4 regions of the Paenibacillus sp. FSL P4-0176 genome follow, and region 3 is predicted to be linked to each of the others. Evidence: riboswitches for the same ligand, from Rfam matches in the RefSeq annotation. Region 3 holds a riboswitch; each other region holds the start of a gene.
The links. Region 3 has a riboswitch for thiamine pyrophosphate ahead of MKY95_RS04640 (ABC transporter ATP-binding protein). Riboswitches for the same ligand answer to the same signal wherever they lie in the genome.

Region 1: another riboswitch for thiamine pyrophosphate. It lies ahead of thiC (phosphomethylpyrimidine synthase ThiC); the one in region 3 lies ahead of MKY95_RS04640 (ABC transporter ATP-binding protein).
Region 2: another riboswitch for thiamine pyrophosphate. It lies ahead of tenA (thiaminase II); the one in region 3 lies ahead of MKY95_RS04640 (ABC transporter ATP-binding protein).
Region 4: another riboswitch for thiamine pyrophosphate. It lies ahead of MKY95_RS18410 (thiamine phosphate synthase); the one in region 3 lies ahead of MKY95_RS04640 (ABC transporter ATP-binding protein).

Annotation. Positions count from the first base shown of each region.
Region 1 is NZ_CP150242.1:759,153-762,648, forward strand. Features, by position in the region: gene MKY95_RS03555 (IclR family transcriptional regulator) at 339-1,082, shown strand; TPP riboswitch at 1,232-1,345, shown strand; gene thiC (phosphomethylpyrimidine synthase ThiC) at 1,763-3,496, shown strand, end outside.
Region 2 is NZ_CP150242.1:3,726,475-3,729,970, reverse strand. Features, by position in the region: gene MKY95_RS16780 (zinc-dependent alcohol dehydrogenase) at 1-310, shown strand, start outside; gene MKY95_RS16775 (hypothetical protein) at 342-542, shown strand; gene MKY95_RS16770 (spore coat protein) at 554-850, shown strand; gene tenA (thiaminase II) at 1,061-1,723, opposite strand; TPP riboswitch at 1,837-1,934, opposite strand; gene MKY95_RS16760 (endo-1,4-beta-xylanase) at 2,141-3,496, opposite strand, start outside.
Region 3 is NZ_CP150242.1:1,015,741-1,019,236, reverse strand. Features, by position in the region: gene MKY95_RS04650 (pectate lyase) at 1-326, opposite strand, end outside; gene MKY95_RS04645 (radical SAM/SPASM domain-containing protein) at 674-1,549, opposite strand; TPP riboswitch at 1,767-1,869, shown strand; gene MKY95_RS04640 (ABC transporter ATP-binding protein) at 2,028-2,792, shown strand; gene MKY95_RS04635 (ABC transporter permease) at 2,782-3,496, shown strand, end outside.
Region 4 is NZ_CP150242.1:4,088,473-4,091,968, forward strand. Features, by position in the region: gene thiO (glycine oxidase ThiO) at 1-701, opposite strand, end outside; gene MKY95_RS18410 (thiamine phosphate synthase) at 719-1,381, opposite strand; TPP riboswitch at 1,608-1,717, opposite strand; gene MKY95_RS18415 (ABC-F family ATP-binding cassette domain-containing protein) at 1,793-3,343, opposite strand; gene MKY95_RS18420 (hypothetical protein) at 3,482-3,496, opposite strand, start outside.

The DNA of each region.
Region 1 (3,496 bases), 260 kb from region 3:
CAGTTGAAGATAACAACGACATGAAAAGAGAATTGCGTCGATTTCAGAGCCTGCTTCAGAGCGATATCTTAATGTAATATATCTTTATCGTATGTTCCAATATAGTCAAAGTCAATTGATTGAGGGCATTTGTTACGCAATTGTTATATAGTTCTTAAGATATATGGGTAACATTACCTTAGTGTGTAAATTACAGGGGATTAAGTCTTATAAAAAGGAAAAATTTTCAGGTTGTCCTATTTTGATTTTGGCTCTTTTTGGTTTACAGATGAGACCGTTTCTCATATAATTTATGTAACCAAGTTTCATGTGATGAAACATGAGGAGGGCATTATGCCATGGAAGATCGCAAGTTAACCGTCCGGGCTGTGGAACGGGCGCTGGATATATTATTATGTTTTACCACACGCAGTGATCTGGGACTCACCGAAATTGCCAGCCAGATTGGCCTGCACAAAAGTACAGTGCACCGTTTGATGGCTACGCTGGAGGATCGAGGGTTCGTGATCCGCGATGCAGCAACAGAGAAGTACCGACTTGGCATCCGAATCTGGGAGCTGTCAGCTCATATGTCCCGCAGTGATGATCCCGCTATTCTGCTGCTGCCTGCGATGGAGCGACTGAGAGATCGATTGGGGGAGACCGTGAGTCTGTACCTGCGTGATGGGAGTGAACGGATTCGTATTCAGGCGGTGCAAAGTGATCAGGCGATCCGCCGAGTTGCTCCCGTTGGTGTTAGACTCCCGCTGTCTGTGGGGGCTTCCAGCAAAGTCCTGATGGCGTTTGCCACGGACGAGGATCGTGAAGAACTGATGAACGGGCCGGAATGGCCGGTGTTTATTGATCCCGCGGTGTATTTAGCGCAGATGGGAGATATCCGGGATAACGGATATGCCACAAGTTACGAGGAACGTGAGCCGGGAGCTGCCGCGGTATCTGTACCGATTATGGATCGCAGAGGCAATATTGCAGCTGCCCTCTCGGTCTCAGGACCTGTCAGCCGACTTTCGCAGGAGACATTGCATGAATACGCACCTGTGTTGAAGGATGCTGCTACGCAAATGGGGCTCATGTTATCCTGATGTTGATGTAAGTTTTTTCTCCAATAGAGTTTGATCATTTGGAATATAAAGGTTGTTTTTATGTTCCGGTTGCGCTACTCTGTAATGGACGGCCCAGCGGGGCCAGCTTCATTGAATATGAACGGCGGCTTATGTAAGCTGCAACTAATTAACGTTACTGGGGGAGTCCGAATTGTCCGGACTGAGACGGAATCGCATGAGATTCCGGACCCTTTGCACCTGATCTGGATCATACCAGCGTAGGGAAGTAATCGGCGATATGACCACAACCACCACATGATGTGACCCTTGTAGGGCTCCGTTAAGGAGCTGCATAAAGGTGCATTATTGGTGATGGACATAAAAGTCGGTTCCTTCGGGGACCGGCTTTTTTATATACAGGGAACGGGCGATATAGCGCGGATTTTATGGGCTTCTTTTTCGATAACCTGCGGAAGTGGGCTTGGATGAGGAGGGAAGTCTTATAGATCGATGATCTGTGGCAGCCTCCGTCTGTTGTTAACTGTACATGAAAAGTGTCTCCCCTGGTCTGGTGTAGGATCGCTCTTTCTTCTCTGCATTGCGCATGATTTGGGACAGGTACGTAAGCGAGCTAATGATGAAACCAACCAAACAAGCGACGAACACTGAGGAGGAGACAAGTGAACATGAGTACAGGAAATCAAACGGGACAACAAGCGATGGAACAGGAACATAACGGTCAGCAGGTGGAAAAAGAAACAGGGGCGGCCGGACGGGTCCAGCCCTTTCCGGGCAGCCGCAAAGTCTACATTCAGGGCTCACGGCCGGACATTGCTGTACCGGAGCGTGAGATAGCCCTTCATGACACGAATACTCCCCAAGGGGTGGAGCATAACGAACCGTTGCGTGTCTACGATACGAGCGGCCCGATGACCGATCCCGCATTTCATGCGGATATCCGCGCAGGTTTGCCAGCCCTGCGCACCCGTTGGATCACAGAGCGTGGCGATGTTGAAGCTTATCAAGGCCGTACGGTTAAACCGGAGGATAACGGACTGAAGCCCGGAGGAAAGAGAGCTGGAGCCGAAGAGTACCCTGGATTACGAGGCAAACCGCTGCGAGCACAGACAGGACGCTGTGTGACTCAGATGCATTATGCGAGGCAGGGAGTCATTACGGCAGAGATGGAGTTCGCCGCTATTCGTGAAGGCGTGGAACCGGAATTTGTAAGACAGGAGCTGGCGAGTGGACGGGCCATTCTGCCATCCAACATCAATCACCCGGAGAGTGAGCCGATGTTGATTGGTCGTCATTTTCATGTGAAGATCAATGCCAACATAGGTAACTCTGCCGTATCTTCCTCCATTGAGGAAGAGGTCGAGAAGATGACTTGGGCAGTACGATGGGGATCAGATACCGTAATGGATCTGTCCACAGGCAAAAACATTCATACCACCCGGGAATGGATTATCCGTAATTCACCTGTGCCGATTGGTACGGTGCCGCTGTATCAGGCGCTGGAAAAGGTGAATGGCGAAGCGGAAGCGCTGACTTGGGAGTTGTACCGTGACACACTCATAGAGCAGGCAGAGCAGGGCGTGGACTACTTTACGATTCATGCAGGTGTATTGCTGCGTTATATCCCCATGACCGCCAAGCGAATGACAGGCATTGTGTCTCGGGGCGGTTCCATTATGGCAGCATGGTGTCTGGCGCATCATCAGGAGAATTTTTTGTATACCCATTTTGAAGAAATCTGCGAGATTATGAAAGGGTATGATGTAGCGTTTTCGCTGGGAGATGGACTTCGTCCAGGCAGTATCTACGATGCGAATGACGAAGCTCAGATGGCGGAACTGGCCACGCTTGGGGAACTGACGCAGATCGCATGGAAGCATGATGTGCAGGTGATGATCGAAGGCCCGGGTCATGTGCCGATGCATAAGATCAAGGAGAATGTGGACTTGCAGATGGAGATCTGTAAAGAAGCACCGTTCTACACACTTGGGCCGCTAACGACCGACATTGCGCCAGGATATGATCACATCACATCCGCCATTGGGGCAGCCATGATTGGCTGGTTCGGCACGTCGATGCTCTGTTATGTTACGCCAAAAGAACATTTGGGCCTGCCCAACAAGGATGATGTGCGGGAAGGGGTCATCGCCTACAAGATCGCGGCCCACGCCGCCGATCTGGCGAAGGGACATCCACGTGCCCAGCGCCGCGATGACGCATTGTCCAAAGCGCGGTTCGAGTTCCGTTGGCGTGACCAGTTCAACCTGTCACTGGACCCGGAACGTGCGCTATCCTACCATGATGAGACGCTGCCAGCAGAAGGGGCCAAAGAAGCTCATTTCTGCTCCATGTGCGGACCGAAGTTCTGTAGTATGCGCATCACGCAGGACATTCGTGCCTTTGCGGCGGACAAAGGATTGTCCGAGAATGAGGCT
Region 2 (3,496 bases), 2.7 Mb from region 3:
CACCATGAGCGCATTTATCATTGCATCTCAGGCTGTTCGCAAAGGTGGCACCATTCAAGTCACTGGGGTATACGGCGGACGTTATAACGGATTCCCGCTCGGTGATATCATGCAGCGAAACGTGAATATCCGTTCCGGACAAGCTCCGGTCATTCACTACATGCCATACATGTACGAGTTGGTTACGTCTGGCAAAGTGGACCCTGGCGACATTGTTACGCACGTCATTCCGCTCAGCGAGGCCAAACGGGGCTATGAAGTGTTCGATACAAAAACGGACGATTGCATTAAAGTCATCTTAAAGCCTTAAATATGAATAGATACATGGGAGGACAATCTGAATGGATTCCACATACGCTTTGCATGAGATGCTCGAGGTACATGAAATAGCTGCGTTCAAGACGGTTTGTATGACTAAATCCAAGACCATGCAAGCTCTGGTAACCGACCCGGAGCTCAAGCAAATTTTGCAACAAGATGCGATCTTATCACAACAGCAGCTTCAGGAGCTCGGTGGAGTGCTGTCTAAAGCGACTGTATAGGAGATAAAAAAATGAACCCAATATTAGAACACATGACTGGTCTTAATACGCTGACCGATGACGTGATCGCAATGGATTTTTTGATGAACGCCAAGAGCGGTGTCAGAAACTACGCCATGGCTGTGACCGAATGTGCCACCCCCGAAATCAAACAAATTTTGATGAAACAGCTCGATGAAGCCATAGATTCTCATGAAAAGATATCAAATTACATGGTGCAGCATGGTTTATACCACCCTTACCATATTGCAGAGCAAATTCAGCTCGATCTGAAAAACATTCAGACTGCTATGAACATTCCGTCCTGACACCCTTTTTGATTTTAGCCAGAGACTTCAGAGAACAAAATGTCCCTGTGTCAAGAATTTCAACAATGAAAAAAGGCGGACACTATCCGCCCTTTTTTTGGCATCGTCACGAAACACGCTTATTGCAAGCGTTCCTTTACGTATTCTACTTATTTCTATCCTGAGACTGTTTATGGCCGCTGCTCTCTACTTTAATTGACTACAGTGAACTTAAGGCTCCAGCTTCCATGACATTTCCCAAAAATCAAGCTCAAAGCGACTGCACATCACGAAAATATCCTCCATCCGTTGGTACGTTCCCTCGCTACAGCCTTCTAATAGCTTATCAGTTAACGTCACTAGGGATTGATTGTTGCTGTTGTATTCAGAGGAAGCATATCCTGTGATCCACTCTCCGTAAAAAGGATGCTCAGCTGCACCTGGCTTTTGGGCAAGGACTTGACCAATCTCTGCATAGCTCCATGAGCAGGCCAGAATGGATACAAGTACTTCTGCTATGCCACCCGCATGGGAAACAGAGAGCATATAGTTAGTATAGGCTGCATTTTTCAGGGCAGGTTTTACCTGGAAAACATGATCCTCTGTAATTCCTAATCGCTCCATATAAGAACGATGAATTTTCATTTCACCATTCAGGATGTTATCTACGTTTTCACTAAAAAACTGCATCAATTTGGGGTCGTGCGACTTGACAATACCTAGTGCAAATACGCGGGCATAATCGAACAGGTACAAGTAGTCTTGCAGCAAATAATAACGAAATTGTTCAACCGTTAAGGAACCATCTCCGATTCCTTTAACAAAGGGATGCTCAAGACATTCCTTCCACACAGGCTGTGCTGCCTGATATAGTCTCTCTGAAATAGTCAACATGTGTTCCTCCAATTCATAATGTACGTATTTAAAAACAAAAAAACGAAACATCCTATGGATGTTTCGCAGACAAATACACTAAAACAAGGGGGTTCGCATGAGCTACCCAAGTACAGTGTTTCATCGTTGCATCCCTACGTTGGCATTATCCAAATCAGGTAAGGTCGGTTTAACACCCTCTCAGCCGGTTAAGGCTCCCTCGCAAACGGTTGTATGTAGTTGATTACTTTCCTATTCCCATAAAAGATAAAATAACATCCATTTAGTATATCAAGGGCTGTTAAATATAGTCAAGGAAGATTGTATCGCCCCTCATCACCTTTGGTGACGGATGTAAACGATGAAAACCATCACAACAATGGTTGAGTTTCAGCCACTGTTATGATGGTTTCTATTCTTGCAACTACTGCCGATGGTTTAATGCCCGAGTTTGTTCTTTCCGACAAAAGTGAGTATTCCGTACTGGGAAGTATTTCTCCAGCTCTCATTGGTCGTATCATTCCACTTGGCTACGCTCTGCTTACCTCCGCCCTGGTTGTCGTTAATTTGGAGCTCGAAACCGAGAACATTTCCTGCTTTGGGCGTCAATGATTGTAAATGAATTCTGGCTTCTACGAGATATCCTTTATTTGTTTTCTTCACAGCACTTACAAGGCGTCCAGGTGAGGCACCCCCTGCAAAGGTTCCCACATTGTCTGCACTGATTCTGAACTGGGCATCATCATATTGAAAATACGGTGTGCGCTGGTGATTCTCGTCCAGGAAAATCTCAACCGAATCCTGATCCCATGGGTTGATACTATCTGTAATGATGTTTGGATCAGTGACGTCGATCAGCAGGTATAGATACTCACCTGACCACATTGCGCGAGCCACTGCCTCTGCACCTTCGCTCTGGTTCAACCGTTTTACTTCAAATGGTGCAGCCTTATTCCATGATGTGTCTTTCTTCCCATCAATCTGAACAATCCCTTGCACAGCTTGTGCAGATTTGGGCATAGGGGCGAGTTGAATCACGCCGTATTTGCTTGTATCCTGTTCCTGAGATTGTGTTCTATCATTCCAGTACAGTGGATTATAAGGTTGTGTCCCACTTGAACCGCCATCAGTCACACGGATATCCAATCCGGCTTCATATTCTGATCCGACTTGGATACCACCCCACGGAATGGACAATTCAACCTGATATCCGGCTTTTGTCTCGCGTACACGATATGAACGCTGCTCCACACCCTCAGCTTTGCCCGACCGCTTAATGATTACGTGTCGGTCATCTGCTTCATATGAAGTGGTCTTGCCATTATTGAGATCAACAAAGATATCTACTCTGTCATTCACATCTGCCTTTGCATCCTGTACATCCACGAGGATATACAGGTTACTATGATCCCATAAAGTGCGGAAACTGGCTGATCCCGAAGAGTCACCCTTCAGTGGAGTAGACACCGCTTTGTTCCAGAGCGGATCTTGTGTCTGTTTTTTGATATCCGGTTTACCCGAAAGTGAGACGGCTCTCTGCGTCAACACAGGCAAACTGGATTCATCCACGAGTCCCCAGTATGCCTTTTTGGCCTTCAGGGCTGAATCAAACAGCATAGCCTGGTTGTTGTAAGACTTCTCATCTTGGAGTCCCCATAAGGTAACTGAAGAAATGTGGTCTTTGTGTTTTTTGTACAAATCCAACAGTTCCTTATATCGATACGCCTGCTTTACTGCAACTTCATCGGACATCTCTTCACCAAATGGAATTCCGCTATCCACATCCAGTTCCGT
Region 3 (3,496 bases):
TCCTCGCCCACGTCCTGCCAGACCACATTCGATATATTACAGTTGCCATAACAGTGAACACCATCAGCAGCTGGTGATCCAATGTTTACGTTTTTGAGCGTGGCCCCTGCCTCCAGACGGAAGACTGGCTTCTGATTTTCTGCTTGAGATCCGTCGCCCAGTGTGGAAGGATTAGCTACAAATGTTTTGCCTTGACCATCATAGGTCGTGCCCTTTGGAACCACAATGGTTGAATTTACAACCGTAGGCGCAGCCGCAGCCGGAACTGCACCAAATATAGAAGCAACCAAACCAGCGGACAGTAACAACGTCAACATTTTTTTCATAACTTTATTCCTCCCTTATTCTCTCGTTTTTTGGTAGTGTACAGCCTGGGCTTGTACTGGAAGATCGTCAGAGGTGCACCTCTGTCCGATCTACAACCTAATCTTACCAAATAAGGGAGGTAACTAGAATAATCATTAGATCAGATATATCATGACAACGCACAATCCCTGTCATATCGGCATTTTTTGCATATCAGGTTTCTCAAACAATATGCTGATATCAACCTCTGGTATGCTCATTTGTAACGTATGTACCCCTCACTTAATCCCCAATAACAAAAAAAGACCACTACATTTGTCTCCAAATGTGTGATCTTGAATGTCTTCTGGCTTGCTGATATAAAATATCAGGCTCCAAATCTCTGACGATAACCGCACTTTCTACACAACTCTTCTACAGCTTCGCGTTTGGAGAAGCCATATACCAGATTGTTCGCTCGCTCACCCTCAATAATCTCCGAGAATGACTTCTCGTGCACATTACCCAGGTTAATCACACCCTCGCCATCGAGACAGCATGGAACCACCGTTCCATCTACAAGCACAGCTGCCTGACCGCGAAGTGCATGGCAAAAGCCTTTACCGTCATCTTCAGGCGCATCCAGACTTGGCCACTGGAACTCATGGTCCTGATTCAGGTATACATTCGGGGCAATTTTGACCCCACTGCCTGGAACTACTTTTTCCTCAATGCGGAAGTCGAGATTGAATTCACGTTCCAATACTTCAAGGGTCTCCCGATTTCGATTCATCTGAGCATTTGTGAAGTTATCCTGCGTCAGATTCCAAAGTCGGAATGAGATGATGACATTGTGCTTAACGGCCTCGTGTACAAAGGACAAAATATGACGCAGGTATCCGTCACGATCTGTTGAACCTTCATGCCCATCGAAGCTGTGCAGGGAGAAATTCATCTGCCGCAGCGCCGGTTTGCCAAGCAATTTATGCTGAGTCTTGGGCAGCAGTGTACCATTCGTTGTAATGTTCACCTTGAGTCCCTTCTCATGTGCGGAATCGAGCAACAGATCTATTTTGGGATGCAACAAGGGTTCACCTTTGACATGTAGATAAATATGATTGGTGTGTGGTTTAACTTGATCCAGTATATTGTTGAAGACTTCAGGATCAATGAATCCTTTGGCACGCTGTGTCTGCGGACAGAAGCTGCATGCCAGATTGCAGATACTCGTGATCTCAATATATACTTTTTTGAACGTTTTCAACTCGGGTCCCCATTCTGCTTCGGAGGGAGAACAATCCCGCCTGCATTTGTGATCCGGCCAATATGCGCCACCACTATTATATCGGGTTAGGGAGCCCAGGTAAATTGTTCAGTTGTTCGGGTCTGACTCCAAGTTCATCTCAAGAATTCTATCACGCTGCCTCTTTACAGTTCATGTTCAAGTGATATATGCTGAACACACAACTGCATATCTTGAACTTTTGCACTAGGGGAGCCTTGCGGCTGAGACGAATATGACTATTCGGACCCTTTGAACCTGATCTGGATCATACCAGCGGAGGGAAGTGGAGCGGCCTTTTAGTAAGCGGAATTTTTTCATGTATGTGAAGATAAATTGCGGATTTAACTTACAGACCCACTCATTTCTCCGGAAATGGGTGGGTCTTTTTTGTTCCTTTTGCAGAGTATAGGATGCCGTTGTTATTGCAGCAGTCTGACATCAAGGGGGTGAGGATCAGATGTATAACCATGTAACCATTCACAACGTAAGCTTTGCTTTTCCCGAAAAAAAGGATTCCCCTGTGCTCTCCAATGTGTCGCTTCAGGTTCAACAAGGAGAATTTGTCTCGCTCATCGGCTCCAGCGGATCAGGTAAAAGCACGCTCTTCAAGCTGCTCGCAGGCTTGCATGAACCAACGGTTGGCACCATCGATATAGCTGATGTCCCGCAAGGACAACGGCTCGGACGAGTCGCCTATATGCCACAGAAAGATCTGCTGTTATCCTGGCGAACCGTCATGGAGAACTGCATGCTTCCTTCCGAGTTTGCACCAGGCCGACAGGACAAGGACAAGTTACGTGCCAACATCCTAGCTGGATTGGCAAGGTTCGGCCTGTCGGGTTATGAACAGGCCTATCCAGATGAATTGTCCGGCGGCATGCGGCAGCGGGTGGCATTGCTTCGTACCTTGCTTACAGGCGGGCAGCTCATGTTGCTGGATGAACCCTTCGGTGCACTCGACGCATTAACCAAACGAGAAATGCATCGCTGGTTGCTGGAGCTGTGGGAGAGCTTTGGCCAAACCGTGATGTTCATTACACATGACATCGAAGAAGCCCTGCTGTTAAGTGACCGTATCATTCTGTTAACTCCAGGAGGGCAAGGTCAGCAGTTGCAGGAGATGACGGTTCCTTTACCACGCCCAAGGCATTCGGACATGATCTACGAACCGGCTCTCGTGCAGATGAGGCAACAACTGGAGGAACAATTGCATGCACGATAGAGCTGAGGTTAGCGTCTGGACGTGGTGTTCAAAGTGGCTCTCGAGGTCGTTTTCCCAATATGGTCTGTTCATTATGCTCATGTTCTTATTACTGGCGATCTGGGAAGTGATTGTGCGTATGGGATGGGTGCCCTCCTTCATCATTCCTGCACCCACGGCCATCGTAAGCTCACTGGTTAAGCATCGCCGTCTGCTGTTGACCATCCATCTGCCTGCTACCTTTATGGAGGTTGTTGTTGGTTTTGTCTTGTCCATAGTGACTGGAATTACGCTGGCAACAGGCATGCATATGAACCGATCGATTGAAAAGGCATTGTATCCCTTCATTGTAATTAGTCAGACCATCCCGCTGATCGCCTTGTCCCCCGTATTTATCTTGTGGTTTGGTTACACGTTGTGGAGCAAAGTCGCGGTGGTATTTTTAATCGCATTCTTCCCCATTGTGGTCAGTACCTACGATGGACTCCGCCAAGGCGATCCGGAGCAGCGTGAACTACTGCTCACCATGGGCGCCAACAAGTGGGATATTTTTTGCAAACTCCAGGTTCCGCTGGCACTTCCCTCTTTTTTCTCGGGGCTAAAGATGTCTGTGGTGTACTGCGTGGTTGGGGCAACGATTGGCGAATGGCTCGGTGGTAGCAAAGGTCTAGGGTACTTCAGCCGTCGTATGTCCAGCAACATGAACACGGATGCGATGTTTGCCG
Region 4 (3,496 bases), 3.1 Mb from region 3:
ACAGGCAAGCTCAGATTCACATGTCTCATCAACTCTTCACTCTGTAATCCAGCCGCTATAATGACATGTTTGCATTTCATCTCACCGATCGATGTGGTGATCCCCTGCACGCCGTGTTCGTTTGCTTGCACACGTATATCCTGTATGTCCTCAATGACCCCCGCTCCCAATGCTTGAGCGGATTCAGCATATGCCTTCGTTAGATGGACTGGAAGAATCTCACTCTCATAAGGTCTGTAGTAGGCTCCATACGTATCTCTGTTAAGCCATGATGCCTCCTGTTGCACAACGGAACGATCCCACCACACCTCATCAGCAGAAGCAGACAACGCAGACTTCCGATTGTCCTTATAACTACTTAATTCACTGTATGAACGAAAAGGAGTTAGGAATCCCTGGCGTTGCAGACCAGTCTCTGCCTCACTTAGTGTAGCCATTAGCACCTGTTGCTCATGAAGTAACTGTCTACTCTGTCTGGCGAGCTTAGCCATCAAAGGATGAGCAAAATCCTCACTATCTGCCGCCAGCATTCCAGCCGCCGCACAAGAAGTGCCTCCCGCAATCGCCGAACGCTCCAGCAACATCACATCCTGTCCACGGGAAGCAAGCTCATACGCAATGGCACAACCAACAACGCCTCCACCTACAATAATCGTTTCTGCATGAATCTTATCCGGTCTATCAGTAATGATCTTTTTCATCCTCTCATCTCCTTGATTCAGCGGCTCAAACTTTCTGTAGCAACGATAGCCTGCCTTAATAATGCAGCAGCCCGATCCGGGGAATCGCTCGCCCATACATTCGAGATCACAGCGACTCCCTGTGCGCCTGCAGAGCGAATAGCGTGAATGTTTCCCGGTTCGATGCCCCCAATTGCCATGACAGGAATGGAGACACCAGAGCACACTTCAGCCAGAGCATAAAATCCTCTTGGTTCAAGATCAGGCTTACTGTTGGTTGAGTAGACATGCCCGAAGAAAAGGTAATCAGCTCCCCGTTCTTCAGCGATTTTTGCCTCATCGATTGAATGAACAGATACACCCAGACGAATTCGCTGGACATTGCTTATAACAGCAGGGTTGTAGTTACGTATAGCCTCTTGCCCCCAATGTACACCGCCATAGATGTCATTCTGTGGTGGCAGTTCTGAACCATTGATAACGATGCGACAAGACGGAACGCCAACGCTACGCAGACTTTCAGCCCAACCGATCTTGTCTTGCCACGAGAATTGTTTCTCTCGTATATGGATGTAGTCCACCCATGGCCAAACGTCCTTTGCAGCTTTTACAAAAGATGCTTGATTCCCTACACCCGTAGATACAACATGCAATTCAAATGATTCGTGAACATGTTCATGAGAACTTACCGTACTGTTCATCCCCTTCCATGTGTGAATGCTATGAAAACACAAAAAAGCCACTCCCGTAGGGGAGTGGCTGCGTATTAATTATAGGACCAGATGACTGACTGATACATACAGTTCATTTCGTGCAATAAAGCTATAGACCTTATAGCCATAACGTTATACACGCAACTGCATGTTTCAATTCGTTAAGCAGACGGTTGAAATCCTTCCGAATTGCCGTTTGCTCACGTCATCCACTGAAACGCGCTCGCCACTTCCCTACGCTGGTATGATCCAGATCAGGTGCAAAGGGTCCGGAATCGCATTCTTCCATCTCAGCCACATCGTGTGGCCCCCCTAGTGTTCATATGAAGTTGTAGCCTATGTTACCATAGAAGGATTTTTTTGTCACCGTTCATTTCTATTAAGCGTTGCTTGAATTGTCTAGTTTTTCTCAGACCATTCTTCAACATTCCATGTTTTGGTAACCCAACCCTCGTAGAAATCAGGTTCATGAGATACCAGCAACACCGTTCCCTTGAATTCTTGCAAGGCACGCTGTAACTCAGCTTTAGCTGTGACATCCAAATGGTTCGTCGGCTCATCGAATAGAATCCAGTTGCTTTCACGCATCAAGAGTTTGCATAGACGAACCTTGGCTTGCTCTCCACCACTCAGCATGTTAAGCGGACGGGTAATGTGCTCATTTTTCAACCCGCAGCGAGCGAGATGACCCCGGACCTCATTCTGGGTCAAATGTGAAAACTCATTCCAGACATCCTCAATCGGCGTGATATTTCCAGCACGAACTTCCTGCTCAAAATAGGCCGTTTCGAGATAATCTCCCAAAAAGGTCTTTCCACTGAGTGGAGATATTTTGCCCAAGATGGTTTTCAGCAGCGTCGATTTACCCACACCATTACAACCTACGATGGCAATTTTCTCACCACGTTCAATTGTCATTGTCATCTTAGGCAGCAAAGGATACGTATATCCAATTTCAAAATCAATGCCCTCAAAGACCGTTTTGCTACTCGCACGGGCATCCTTGAATTTGAACGTTGGTTTGGCCGCTTCATCTGGACGATCAATACGTTCAATTCTGTCCAGCTGTTTCTCCCGGCTCTTCGCTCGACCTGAAGTTGAAGCACGTGCCTTGTTACGCTGAATGAAATCTTCCTGCTTCTTGATGTACTCTTGCTGCTTCTCGTACGCATCAATATGCTGGGCTTTATTCATATCAGCCATCTCGAGGAACTTGTCATAGTTCGCTGCATATCTCGTTAATTTGGCAAATTCCAAATGATAAATGACATTTACGACTTCATTCATGAATTCCGTGTCATGGGAGATTAAAAGAAACGCATGAGGGTAGTCCTTCAGGTAACGTGACAACCATTCAATGTGCTCTACATCCAGATAGTTGGTCGGCTCATCCAGCAAAAGGGCTGTAGGTTTCTCAAGCAGAAGCTTGGCAAGAAGCACCTTGGTACGTTGCCCACCACTTAGAGCTGCGACATCCCGATCAAGACCAATTGCGGACAAACCAAGACCATTGGCCATCTCTTCCACTTTTACGTCAATCAGATAAAAATCGCCCTGTTCCAGTTGTTCCTGAATATCGCCCATCTCTTCCAGCAACTGCTCCAGCTTATCTGGATCTGCATCTGCCATCTGGTCCGTTATATTCATCATTTCTTTTTCTAATTCAAGCAACGGAAGGAATGCATCTTTAAGAACGTCACGAATAGTTTTGCCTGGGGTAAGCTTTGTGTGCTGATCCAGATATCCATAACGTACCTTAGGTGTCCATTCTACTTTTCCACTATCTTTAAGCAATTTACCGGTAAGGATGTTCATTAATGTGGATTTACCCACACCATTGGCACCAACAAGTCCTACACGCTCTCCGGCAAGTAAACGAAACGATACATTTTTAAATAACGTGCGATCTCCAAAATTGTGACTTACGTTCTCTACTGACAATAAACTCATAAGATGAGGTTGCTCCTATCTATTAGACATTACTTTTGTTATTGTTCCGAAACCCTATTCTAGCACAGGTCCCGTCTTTTCTGAAAGTAATGTAAACAGTTCAGGAACCTCTTACATGATTTTATCATACAGGCTACCCTAACGATTAGAGCA